Regions from separate parts of the Mycobacterium intracellulare ATCC 13950 genome, predicted to be linked through region 2. Evidence: predicted binding sites of a transcription regulator. Region 2 holds the regulator's gene; the other holds the start of a gene.
The links. The regulator LexA, encoded in region 2, represses DNA repair genes until DNA is damaged. The targets are predictions, from matches to a motif close to CGAACANNTGTTCG.
Positions count from the first base shown of each region.

Region 1: the regulator LexA is predicted to act here: its motif matches at 1,600-1,613, upstream of cofD (2-phospho-L-lactate transferase).

Region 1 covers NC_016946.1:4,296,118-4,302,558, forward strand. The annotation lists gene OCU_RS44750 (DUF3499 domain-containing protein) at 75-521, opposite strand; gene OCU_RS44755 (metallopeptidase family protein) at 723-1,145, shown strand; gene OCU_RS44760 (WhiB family transcriptional regulator) at 1,162-1,500, opposite strand; gene cofD (2-phospho-L-lactate transferase) at 1,890-2,891, shown strand; gene OCU_RS44770 (coenzyme F420-0:L-glutamate ligase) at 2,888-4,240, shown strand; gene OCU_RS44775 (Eco57I restriction-modification methylase domain-containing protein) at 4,269-5,867, shown strand; gene OCU_RS44780 (NUDIX hydrolase) at 5,864-6,409, shown strand.
Region 2 covers NC_016946.1:3,679,691-3,686,131, forward strand. The annotation lists gene OCU_RS41690 (peroxynitrite isomerase) at 1-315, opposite strand, end outside; gene nrdR (transcriptional regulator NrdR) at 350-814, opposite strand; gene OCU_RS41700 (LysM peptidoglycan-binding domain-containing protein) at 967-1,461, opposite strand; gene lexA (transcriptional repressor LexA) at 1,753-2,463, shown strand; gene OCU_RS41710 (LGFP repeat-containing protein) at 2,479-4,695, opposite strand; gene OCU_RS41715 (acyl-CoA dehydrogenase family protein) at 5,065-6,225, opposite strand; gene hflX (GTPase HflX) at 6,347-6,441, opposite strand, start outside.

The sequences.
Region 1 (6,441 bases), 620 kb from region 2:
CCTGACGACGTGAACTCTTGGCCGTCAGCCTATCGGGCCGAAGAGAACACGAGCCGCGGTGCGGGCGGATTCGCCTAGTCGCTGGGATCGGGCAACACACGCAGGTGCCCGCGGCGCCTTCCGGACCGATGCTCCGGCGGGGCGAGCACGCTGCTGCTGGGCGCGGTGGCCTGGGTGCCGCCGTGATGGAGGTGCGGGTCGGCGAAGCCGTTCACGGGCGTTGGGGCGCCGCCGTACGGCGCGCCGCGATCCCCCGAACCTCCTTCGCGGACGGCGTCGGCCAGGGCGACCAGGTCGTCCTCGTCGGGGTGGGTGGGCAGGGGGCCGGCATGGCGCACCAGCTCCCATCCGCGGGGGGCGGTGATGCGGCCGGCGTGGTTGACGCACAGATCCCAGGAGTGCGGTTCCCGAGCGGTCGCCAGCGGGCCGACGACTGCCGTCGAGTCCGAATAGACGAACGTTAGGGTCGCCACGGCGTAGTGCGGGCACCCGGGCCGGCAACAGCGACGGGGAACGTTCACGCTCGAAAGGCTATCGTGCGCAAACGCCGCCGAAGCGCCGGACACGCGCAACCGGACGGCCGCCGATGTCCAACCGTTACCATCGGCCCAATGAGTGAATCCCGCGGCGATTCGCGCAGCTCCCCGCAAAGAGATCGGTTTTCGGACGGATCGGCTCCGCGCCGGCCCGCCGGCCATCGACGGTTCCGCCGGGGTCGCGAGATGCGCGGGGCGCTGCTGCCCCCCAGCGTGCCGGGGTGGCGCAGCCGCGCCGAGCGGTTCGACATGGCGGTGCTGGAGGCCTACGAGCCCATCGAGCGGAGCTGGCACGACCGGCTGGCCGACCTCGACGTGGCGGTCGATGAGATTCCGCGGATCGCGGCCAAGGATCCCGACAGCGTGCAGTGGCCGGCCGAGGTGATCGCCGACGGGCCGATCCCCCTGGCCCGGTTGATCCCGGCCGGTGTCGACATCCGCGGCAACTCCACGCGGGCGCGAATTGTCCTGTTCCGCAAGCCAATTGAGCGACGGGCGAAGGACACCATCGAACTCGGCGACTTGCTGCACGAAATCCTGGTGGCCCAGGTCGCCATCTATCTCGACGTTGAGCCATCGGTCATCGATCCGACGATCGACGACGAATAACGACGGTGCGCGGCTTTTAGATGATGCCGCGCTTGAGGCGGCGGCGCTCGCGTTCGGAGAGACCGCCCCAGATCCCGAAGCGCTCGTCATGCTCAAGGGCGTACTCGAGGCACTCGTGGCGCACCTCGCAACCCAGGCAGATCTTCTTGGCCTCGCGGGTGGAACCACCCTTTTCCGGGAAGAAGGCCTCGGGGTCGGTCTGGGCGCACAGCGCCCGGTCCTGCCACTGGTCGGCGACGGGCGCCGGCAACGGCTCGGGCTCGAATGCGCCTGGCGCATCAGGAACCACGGTCAAATGCGGCCGGGCGGGTCGGGCCGGCGCCGAGTCGATCGGGGTGTGCGGCGTGCTCGCCATTGCGCCTCGAAAAGTTTCGTAAGACATACGGTCGTCCGCCTCCTCAGCTTGATTGAGAAAGAGTGATTGATTTCCCACTGTTCTGATGTACAGACAATTCGAACAAGTGATCGAATCTCGGTCTGCGACACCGGAGTCGGCCGGCCAACCGGGAAATGACACTGATGTGATTAGACACGGGTTGATCTGCCGGGTCAAGCACTTCGGCGCATTTCCATACCATCTCGTGATCGAATTTCGGCGTTTCTGTTGCTTTGGGCCGTCGGCGTGTTGATCACATAGCTCACAACTTCCCCACAAGTCGTGGGGAGCCCCGACTTTGAGGCAGGCCCGACGGGCCCACCACCGCACGCTCGTCGGGCAGTACTGTCGTGCTGTGTGAGGCTCAAGTGAAGGTCACCGTCCTGGTCGGTGGGGTTGGCGGCGCCCGCTTCCTGCTGGGGATTCAACAGTTGTTCGGGCTGGGTCAGTTTCACACGCAAGGGCGCCCAGACACGAAAGCCGGCAGTCACGAGCTGACGGCGATCGTCAACGTTGGCGATGACGCCTGGATCCACGGACTGCGAGTCTGCCCCGATTTGGACACCTGCATGTACACCTTAGGTGGAGGTGTCGACCCGGAGCGAGGGTGGGGGCACCGCGACGAAACCTGGCACGCCAAAGAGGAATTGGCGCGCTACGGGGTGCAGCCGGACTGGTTCGGACTCGGCGACCGCGACCTGGGCACCCACCTGGTGCGCACCCAGATGCTCAACGCCGGCTACCCGCTGTCACAGATCACCACGGCGCTGTGCGACCGCTGGCAACCGGGCGCGCGGCTGCTGCCCGTCACCGACGACCGCTGCGAGACGCACGTGGTGATAACCGATCCCGACGACGGCGGCCGGCGGGCCATCCACTTCCAGGAATGGTGGGTGCGCTACCGCGCCCAGGTGCCCACCCACAGCTTCGCGTTCGTCGGCGCCGAAAAAGCAGCCGCCACAACCGAAGCCACAGCGGCCATCGCCGAGGCCGACGTCATCCTGCTGGCCCCGTCGAATCCGGTGGTGAGCGTCGGCGCCATCCTGGCGGTCCCCGGCGTTCGCGGCGCGCTGCGGGCGTCCAAGGCCCCGGTCGTCGGCTACTCGCCGATCATCGGTGGAAAGCCGTTGCGCGGCATGGCCGATGCCTGCCTGTCGGTGATCGGCGTCGAGTCCACCGCCGAGGCCGTCGGCCGCCACTACGGCGCGCGTCGGGGCACCGGCATCCTGGATGGCTGGCTGGTGAGTGAAGGCGACGGCGCCGACATCGAGGGCGTCGCGGTGCGCTCGGTGCCGCTGGTGATGACCGACCCCGAGGCGACCGCCGCGATGGTCCGCGCCGGGCTGGAGCTGGCGGGGGTGGCGCCGTGACCCCCTCCCCCGGCGAGCACGGCACCGCCGCCGCGATCGAGATCCTGCCCGTCGCCGGGCTGCCCGAATTCCGGCCGGGCGACGATCTGGGCGCGGCCGTCGCCGCGGCCGCGCCGTGGCTGCGCGACGGCGACGTCGTGGTGGTCACCAGCAAGGCGGTGTCCAAATGCGAGGGCCGGCTGGTGCCGGCGCCCCGCGACCCGGAGGAGCGCGATCGGCTGCGGCGCAAGCTGGTCGACGACGAGGCCGTTCGGGTGCTGGCCCGCAAGGGCAAGACCTTGATCACCGAGAGCCGGATCGGGCTGGTGCAGGCCGCCGCGGGCGTGGACGGCTCCAACGTCGGGCGCGACGAGCTGGCCCTGCTGCCCGTCGACCCGGACGCCAGCGCCGCCACGCTGCGCGCCGCGCTGCGCGAGCGGCTCGGCGTCGAGGTCGCCGTCGTCATCACCGACACCATGGGCCGCGCCTGGCGCAACGGCCAGACCGACGCGGCGGTGGGCGCCGCGGGACTGGCTGTGCTGCACGGCTATTCGGGGGCGCTCGACCAGCACGGCAACGAGTTGCTGGTCACCGAGGTCGCGATCGCCGACGAGATCGCCGCGGCCGCCGACCTGGTCAAGGGCAAACTGACCGCGATGCCGGTGGCGGTGGTGCGCGGCCTGTCCGTGACCGACGACGGCTCGACGGCGCGGGACTTGTTGCGGCCCGGCACCGAAGACCTGTTCTGGCTCGGCACGGCCGAGGCGATCGACATGGGCCGCCGCGAGGCGCAGCTGCTGCGCCGATCGGTGCGGCGGTTCAGCGCCGAGCCGGTCCCGGCCGATCTGGTGGAGGCGGCCGTCGCCGAGGCCCTCACCGCGCCGGCCCCCCACCACACCCGCCCGGTGCGGTTCGTCTGGCTGCAGCACCCGGGCACCCGCGCCCGGCTGCTGGACCGCATGAAGGACAAGTGGCGCAGCGACCTCGCCGGCGACGGCAGGCCCGCCGACGCCATCGAGCGCCGGGTGGCGCGCGGCCAGATCCTCTACGACGCGCCCGAAGTCGTCATCCCGATCCTGGTTCCCGACGGCGCCCACTCCTATCCGGACGCCGCCCGCACCGACGCCGAGCACACCATGTTCACCGTGGCCGTCGGGGCGGCCGTGCAGGCCCTGCTGGTCGCGCTGGCGGTGCGCGGGCTGGGCAGCTGCTGGATCGGGTCGACGATCTTCGCCGCCGACCTGGTGCGCGCCGAACTCGACCTGCCCGCCGACTGGGAGCCGTTGGGCGCCATCGCCATCGGCTACGCCGCCGAGCCCGCCGGCCCGCGCGACGCCGCGGATCCCGGGGACCTGCTGATCCGCAAGTGAGCCGTCGTTTTTCCGAGATACTAAGCCCATGAACTTCGCGGGCAAGGCGGCGGCCTCGGCCGACAAGGTCCGCGGCGGCTACTACACCCCGGCGCCGGTGGCGCGCTTTTTGGCCCGCTGGGTTCGCGAGGCCGGCCCCAACATCGTCGAACCCTCCTGCGGTGACGGCGCGATCCTGCGCGAGCTGGCCGCGCTCAGCGACCGGGCCCACGGCGTCGAGCTGATCGCGCGCGAGGCGGCCAAGGCCCGCCGGTTCGCGCCCGTCGACACCGACAGCCTGTTCACCTGGATGGCGCGCGCCGCCGAAGCCGGCGCCGGCGGCTGGGACGGGGTCGCCGGCAATCCGCCCTACATCCGGTTCGGCAACTGGGCGTCGCAGCACCGCGACCCGGCCCTGGAGCTGATGCGCCGCGAGGGGCTGCGCCCGACCAGGCTGACCAACGCGTGGGTGCCGTTCGTCGTGGCCGCCACACTGCTGGTGCGCGACGGCGGGCGGGTGGGCCTGGTGCTGCCGGCCGAGCTGCTGCAGGTCTCCTACGCCGCGCCGCTGCGCGACTTTCTGGTGAGCCGATTCCGCGACATCACGCTGCTGACCTTCCAGCGCCTGGTGTTCGACGGCATCCTGCAAGAGGTCGTGCTGTTCTGCGGCGTAAGGGACACGGGCGGGTCCGGCCCCGCCCGCATCCGGACCGTGCACCTACGGGACGCCGACGCGCTGGCGCGGGCGGACCTCGAGGCCGGATGGGCGCCCGCGCTGCTGCACGAAAACGAGAAGTGGACCAAGTACTTTCTGGACCCCGCCGCGATCCGGCTGCTGCGCGCGCTCAAGGGCTCCGGCGCCCTGCTCCCGCTCGGGTCCGTCGCCGAGGTCGACGTCGGCATCGTGACCGGGCGCAACGCGTTCTTCACCCTGACCGACGCCCAGGCGGCGGAGCTGGGTTTGCGGCCGCACTGCGTCCCGCTGGTCTCGCGCAGCGCCCAGCTGTCCGGGCTGGTCTACGACACCGATTGCCGGGCAAGCGATCTCGCGGCCGGGCACCGCGGCTGGCTGCTCAACGCGCCACGCGAGCCGGCCGATCCCGCGTTGATCGCCCACATCCGCGCCGGGGAAGCCGCCGGCGTGCACCGCGGCTACAAGTGCTCGATCCGCACACCCTGGTGGCGGACGCCGTCGCTGTGGGCGCCGGATCTGTTCCTGCTGCGCCAGATTCACCGGGCGCCGCGGCTGACCGTCAACGGCGTGGGCGCGGTGAGCACCGACACCGTGCATCGGGTGCGCCTGCCCGGTGAGGACCCCGTCGACCCGGCGGCGCTGGCCGCGGTGTTCCACAACAGCGTGACGTTCGCCTTCGCCGAGATCATGGGCCGCAGCTACGGCGGGGGCGTGCTAGAGCTCGAACCCCGCGAGGCCGAGCACCTGCCCATCCCCGCGCCGGCACACGCCGATCCCGACCTCGCCGTCGATGTGGACCTGCTGTTGAAGGCGGGCGAGATCGACAAGGCGCTCGACCTCGTCGACCGTCGCGTGCTGATCGACGGGCTGGGACTGCCGGCCGAGGCGGTGGCGGACTGCCGCCGGGCGTGGGCATCGCTGGCCGATCGCAGGAAACGGCGGCGCACCCGGTGAGCCTGCGGGAGTCGGTGATCGCGACCCTGTCCGGCTGGGAACCCCCCGACGCGGGCCAGGATTCGTTGCGGCACGCCGTCTTGGCGTTCGTCGCGGCCCGCGACGACGCGTGCCGCCGCGAGTGTGTGCCGGGGCATGTCACCGCGTCGGCGCTGGTGCTCGATGACGCCGGCGACCGGGTGCTGCTGACGTTGCACCGCCGCCTGGGCCGGTGGGTGCAGCTGGGCGGCCATTGCGACGACGACGACGCCGACATCGTCGCCGCGGCGTTGCGCGAGGCCACCGAGGAGTCCGGGGTCGACGGGCTGCGGATCGAGCCCGAATTGGCGGCCGTGCACGTGCACCCGGTGGTGTGCTCGCTGGGCGTGCCGACCCGGCATCTGGATTTGCAGTTCGTGGCGCACGCGCCGGCCGGCGCGCGGATCGCGATCAGCGACGAGTCGGAGGACCTGCGCTGGTGGCCCGCCGACGAGTTGCCGGAGGGCACCGATCACGCGCTGGCGTACCTGGTGTCGCGGGCGCTCCGTCGAGCGCCCGGCTAGCCGCACATTCGCAGCCGAGTGCCCGGCTAGCC
Region 2 (6,441 bases):
GTCGATGAGGTCGCCGGTGACCGAATAGGTGCCGACCTCGATCTCGGTGATGCCGCTCGGGTGGGCCAGCACCAGCTCGACGTGACCCGGCTGCGGCACGCGAAGGTATCCCGTCTCGGCGTGTAGCGGCTTGCCGTCGGCCACCGCCTTGGTTTTCTGGGCGTAGGCCAAAAACGGTTTGCCCACATGGGCGAACGTGACTTCTTCGAGGTAGTCGAACGGCGGGATCGTCGGGTACTTGCCCGCGCCCTGGCCGACCCACGTGCCGAGGAGCGGGGCCAGGGCCGCCAGGTCGGGATGCAACTCAGGGGGCATGCACCGAGCCTAGCGGGCCCCCCGGCGGGATCCGTCAGCCCGGCGTGGCCACTCCGCGGTGCTCGCGCAGCGCCTGGATCTCGCGCTCGAAGTCGTCGGCGGACTCGAAGGAGCGGTACACGGACGCGAACCGCAGGTACGCCACCTCGTCGAGATCGCGCAGCGGCCCGAGGATGGCCAGGCCGACCTCGTGGCTGGGGACCTCCGGGGAGGCCACGGCGCGCACGGTGTCTTCGACCTGCTGGGCCAGCAGATTCAGCGCGTCGTCGTCCACCTGGCGGCCCTGGCAGGCCCGGCGGACTCCGCTGATGACCTTTTCCCGGCTGAAGGGCTCGGTGACGCCGCTGCGCTTGACCACCGCCAGGACCGCGGTTTCCACGGTGGTGAAACGCTTTCCGCATTCGGGGCACGATCGGCGACGCCGGATGGCCTGCCCCTCGTCGGTTTCGCGCGAGTCGATCACCCGGGAATCCGGATGACGGCAGAAGGGACAGTGCATGACCGCTCCTTCACCGTGCCGACAACCGGGTACCGCAGAACTTTGAGCGTACCCGTGCGCTGACCTGCACGGCTAACGGAGCCGCCGTCCCCGGGGCGGCACCACGCGGGCCGCACACCTCACGGGCCGGAACCGTTGGGACACAACGATCGTCAGCCGATCGGGGCGATCAGCGTTTGGCCGGCAACCAGCGTCGGCGAGTTCAGATCGTTGAGCTCACGGATGCGATCGGCCACCGCGGCGGCCGGCGCGTCGGGGGCCACGCGGTGAGCGACATCCTGAAGCGACTCCCCCGCGTCGACCCGCACGACGGCGAGCCGGTTCGGGACGGGGGCGGCCGAATTCGTCGAGTCGCCGTTGAGCGCCTGCCCCACGTTCGCGACGAGGCCCAGCCACAGCGTGATCGCCCCGGCGGCGAGTGCCAGACCAACCGTCGTCGCCCAGGTGACGGCGCGCCTGCGGTGCGGAGCGACAGACATCGCGACCCCGGTGCCGTAGTAGCGCGTCGGGGCGCCCGCGGGCCGCGACGGCGCGGGGCGCCGCGAGCGGGCCAGGCCGTCCCTGCCGTACCGAACGCCCTGAACCGGTCCGTTGACCGGGCGCCGAAGACTGCTGGTGCGCGGCGCAAGCGTGTGGATGACTGTCATCTGCGTTCCTCCGGTCAACTAGCTCTCGCTCGTGTGTTCGACTCTAATCGCTTGTGTGTTCGAAACCCGAACATTTGAGCGAAGCGTGTCGCACGAGCAAAACGCTAGATCACACCACCGACAACTCCGTCGGCCTCTACCACTGTCACGAGGCACAAATACCCGGTCTCGGCAAGAGTTACACATTTGTGATTCGGCCGATGGCGGCGCTTTTCCGGCCCGGGACGCCCGGCGACACGCCAGTCGAACACATGTTTGATTCTTGTCGGCGGTGCGGCTACATTCAGTGCCATGGGCGACAGCAACGACACTTCCCCGAACACCGGCCCGGCCGCGGCGGACGGCCGGCTGCACTCCGTGGACTCCGCGCTGACCGAGCGGCAGCGCACCATTTTGAATGTCATTCGCGCCTCGGTGACCAGCCGCGGCTATCCCCCGAGCATCCGGGAGATCGGCGACGCCGTCGGGCTGACGTCGACGTCCTCGGTGGCGCACCAGCTGCGCACGCTGGAACGCAAGGGGTATTTGCGCCGCGACCCCAACCGCCCCCGGGCGGTCGATGTCCGCGGCGCCGACGACGACGTGGCCGCGCCCGCCACCGAGGTGGCCGGGTCGGATGCGTTGCCGGAGCCCACATTCGTCCCGGTTCTCGGGCGGATCGCGGCCGGTGGACCCATCCTGGCCGAGGAAGCCGTCGAAGACGTGTTCCCGCTGCCGCGCGAGCTGGTCGGCGAGGGCACGCTGTTCCTGCTCAAAGTGGTGGGCGACTCGATGGTGGAGGCCGCGATCTGCGACGGCGACTGGGTGGTCGTGCGCCAGCAGAACGTCGCCGACAACGGCGACATCGTCGCGGCGATGCTGGACGGCGAGGCCACCGTCAAGACGTTCAAGCGCGCCGGCGGTCAGGTGTGGCTGATGCCGCACAACCCGGCGTTCGACCCCATCCCGGGCAACGACGCGACCGTGCTGGGCAAGGTCGTCACGGTGATCCGCAAGGTCTAGCGGCCGGCGGCCCCGCTAGTCGGCCCGGGTGAAGCCGTTGGCCAGCGCGACCTCTTCGCTGGACAACCAGATCTCGGGCAGCGTGTCCTGGTACAGGTCGCTGCCGGGCGTGTAATACAGGCCGTACCGGGCGCTCGCCTTGATCGGGTAGCCGTCGGGCGCCTGGTACGGGTCGTCGAGTGGCAGGTGGATGGTCGGGCGCCCGTCCGGGCCCGCCAGCCCGTTCTCCGAGCCCTCCTCGGCGTCGTCCGCGGCGGCGTGCCGACCGCCGGATCGCTGCGCGGCGACGAAGGCCCCGGCCGCGCCTGCGCCGACCGCCCCGGCCTCGGCGGCCCCGGACACGTCGGGCTCCGCGGCGACATCGTCCTCGGGTTCGACTTCCGCCTCAGGGACCGCGACGTCGGGATACTCATCCTCGGGCGCGGCGGTTTCCAGGGCACCGGTGACGGCGTCGGCATCCGGCGGCGTGTGCGCAACGGCGACGTCGGGATACTCGTCGTCGGCGTACTCGTCCTCCGGATAGCCGGCGTCGGCGTAGTCGGCGTCGACGTAGGCGGCATCGTCGGCGGTCTCGGCCTCGGCGACCTCGGGAACGGCGTCGGTGTAGTCGGTGTAATCGGCCTCGGCATCGGGATAGTCGGCCTCCGCCAGCATCTCCTCCGAGACGACGGGGATGGAGTCGGTGTCGATCGCGTCGGGGTCTTCCTGCTCGACGCCGTAGTCGCTCTCCGACGGCGCCTGACGCTGCCAGCTGACCCGCGCGGTGGCCGCGGCATCGGTCGGCCGCTCGGGTTCGCGCGGCCCGCCCGGCGCGAAATGCTCGGTCGCGAGGTCGGGGTCCTCCGGGCCCCAGGGCGCGTCATACCCCTGGTCGGACGCATACCCGGCGGCGCCGTCCGCGCCGGAGCGGCGCCGGCGCCATCCGAACAGCGCCCACGCCACCACCACCAGCAGCACCAGGACGGGAATGGCGGCCAGCCACCACCACGAATGCCAGCCGAACTTGTCGGCGTGTGACGGCATGGCCGAACTGCTCGGCTGGTTCTGGCCCGAGACCTGAAGGCCGCTCAACAACGGCGCCAGGTTGGCCGGGTCGGTGCTGAACGTGTTCTTCGCCCGGTTCCACGAGATCTTGCCGCCGGTGAACTGCTGCGAGATCACGTCGCCGTCCACGGCCTGGTCGCCGACGGGCGCCCCCAGTTTGCCGGCCGGACCGCGCAGTTTGTCCCAGGCGGCCTTCATCGCCCCGCGCACGACGAACGCGCCGTGCTCGGCGGTACGGAAGATCACCGGTTTGTCGGCGGCCGAGAAGGTGCAGATCCGGCTGGACGGGCCGATGCCGCCCTCGGTTTCGTTGGTGACCGGGAATCCGAGGCCGCTGCCGACGGGCCCGCCGAGCGACTCGTATTTGGCCAGGATGTCGGTCTCGAGCGCGTTCGCGCCGGTCGCCGGGGTGAAGAACACCTTGCCGCCGGCGAAGTTCTGGACGATGCCGTCACCGCCGATGGGGGTCTGCCCGCCCTGCTTGGCACCCAGCGGTCCGTTGGGCCCCCCGGCCGCCCGCCACGCCATGTTGATGGCCGCGGTGGGATCGATCGCCACCTGCAGGCCCTTCAACTGGTCGGCCAGCCCCGGCGGTTCGGTGGTGAACTGCTTGGTCTGCCGGTTCCACGAAACCTGGCCGCCGCTGAACTTCTGCGAGGACACCTCGCCGTTGTAGGTCTCGTCGCCGACCGGAACACCGAGCACCCCGCCCGAGCTGCCCAGCTTGTCCCAGGCGGAGTTGATGGCGCCGCGCACCACGTACGGGCCGTGCTCGGGTGTCCAGAAAATCACCGGCTTGTCGGTGGCCGAGAAGGTGATCACCCGGCTGTCGGGGCCCGCCAGGCCCGGCACTTCGCTGATGGCCGGGAAACCCAGATCGCTACCGGCCGGCCCGCCCAGCATCTCGTATTTCTCGAGGATGGGCCCGTAGGCGAATTTGGCGCCGGTGGCCGGGGTGAAGAACATTTTGCCGCCGTCGAAGTCCAGGGCGAACCCCTCCCCGGCGGGGTACACGTCACCCTTGCGGGGGCCGAGCGGGGACGTGTCGCCGCCGGCCTTCTCCCACGCGGCCATCATCGCCGCTTCGGCGTCACCTATCGGGCTCGCGGCGGCGACGGGCCCCAGCAATACGGCGGCTAGTGCTGTGGTCGTCAGGCTGACCAGCGCGCTTCCGATCAGCTTGCGCATGTGACCTCTATGCACCTTCACCAAGCCTTCCAGCCTCCGGATACGGCTCTATCTGCGGCTATGCCCTTACCTGCATAACCGGCGAAACGGGCCGTTCTTCCGCGGGGAATGGACCCGCTCACGATCCGCCTTATCGCCGGGCTCGCATAACTTTGCTCCAGCCAACAAGAAATGCGAAGTCAAATCACGAATTTTACAAAAAGGGATACCACACCGATGTCGAAATGATGCCGGGCCACGGCCGAATCGCGACCATCCATGCGTCGGCGCATATCGCGCCCAAAGCCGGCCGGGATTTCATCAATCGAGCACTGCCACCGCGGCCCGCGGGGCGTTCGCCGACTGGACGACGATCCGTTAAACGAAAAGCTATACGCCGAGGCTGCGGCCGATGATTTCCTTCATGATTTCGGTCGTGCCGCCGTAGATGGTTTGCACCCTGGCGTCCAGATAGGCACGGGCGACCGGGTATTCGCGCATGTAACCATAGCCGCCGTGCAGCTGCAGGCAGCGGTCGATCAGGTGCACCTGCTTTTCGGTGCAATACCACTTGGCCATTGCGGCCTGCTCGGCGGTCAGCTTGTGGTCCAGGTGCAGGCGAACGAATTCGTCGACCATCATGCGCACCGCGGTCGCCTCGGTCGCCAGCTCGGCGAGCACGAAGCGGCTGTTCTGGAAGCTGCCGATCGGCTTGCCAAAAGCCTTGCGCTCCTTGGTGTATTGCAGCGTCTGCTCCAGCACCTGCTCCATCGCCGCGGCGGCCATGATAGCGATCGAGATCCGCTCCTGGGGCAGGTTCTGCATGAGGTAGATGAACCCCATGCCCTCTTGGCCCAGCAGGTTCTCGGCCGGCACCTTCACGTCGGTGAACGACAGCTCGGCCGTGTCCTGCGCGTCGAGCCCGATCTTGTCCAGGTGCCGTCCGCGCTCGAAGCCTTCCATCCCACGCTCGACGGCGAGCAGGGAGAAGCCCTGGGCGCCCTTGTCCGGATCGGTCTGCGCGACGACGATGACCAGGTCGGAGTTGATCCCGTTGGTGATGAACGTCTTTGAACCGTTGAGCACGTAGTGGTCGCCCTGCTTGACCGCGCGGGTCTTGATGCCCTGCAGGTCGCTGCCGGTGCCCGGCTCGGTCATCGCGATCGCCGTAATCAGTTCTCCGGTGCAGAATTTCGGCAGCCAGCGCTGCTTTTGCTCCTCGGTCGCCAGCGCCAACAGGTACGGCGCCACGATGTCGTTGTGCAGGCCGAAACCGATGCCGCTGTAGCGACCGGCGGTGGTCTCCTCGGTGATGATCGTGTTGTACCGGAAATCCGGGTTACCCCCGCCGCCGTACTCCTCGGGCACCGCCATGCCCAGGAAGCCCTGCTTGCCGGCCTCGAGCCACACGCCGCGGTCGACGATCTTCGCCTTCTCCCACTCGTCGTGGTACGGCGCGACGTGGCGCTCGAGGAAGGCCCGGTAGGACTCGCGGAACAGGTCGTGCTCTGGCTCGAAAAGAGTGCGCTGGTATTTGATGGCGCTGCTCATGGAATAGACCTCCGGCGACGGTGATTTCTGCAGCCCAACATATACCAACCGGACGGTTGGTCGGCAGCTGGCGGGTCGGCGCCGGCGGTGCGCTGGGGAATCGGCCGCTACGGCCGACGGCTCAGCGGGCGGCGAACTCGCGCAGCCGGCCGGCCAAGGCGACCGGGACCCGGGCCTTGATCCGGGTGCCCTCGGCGTCGTGCTCCTCGTGCTGGA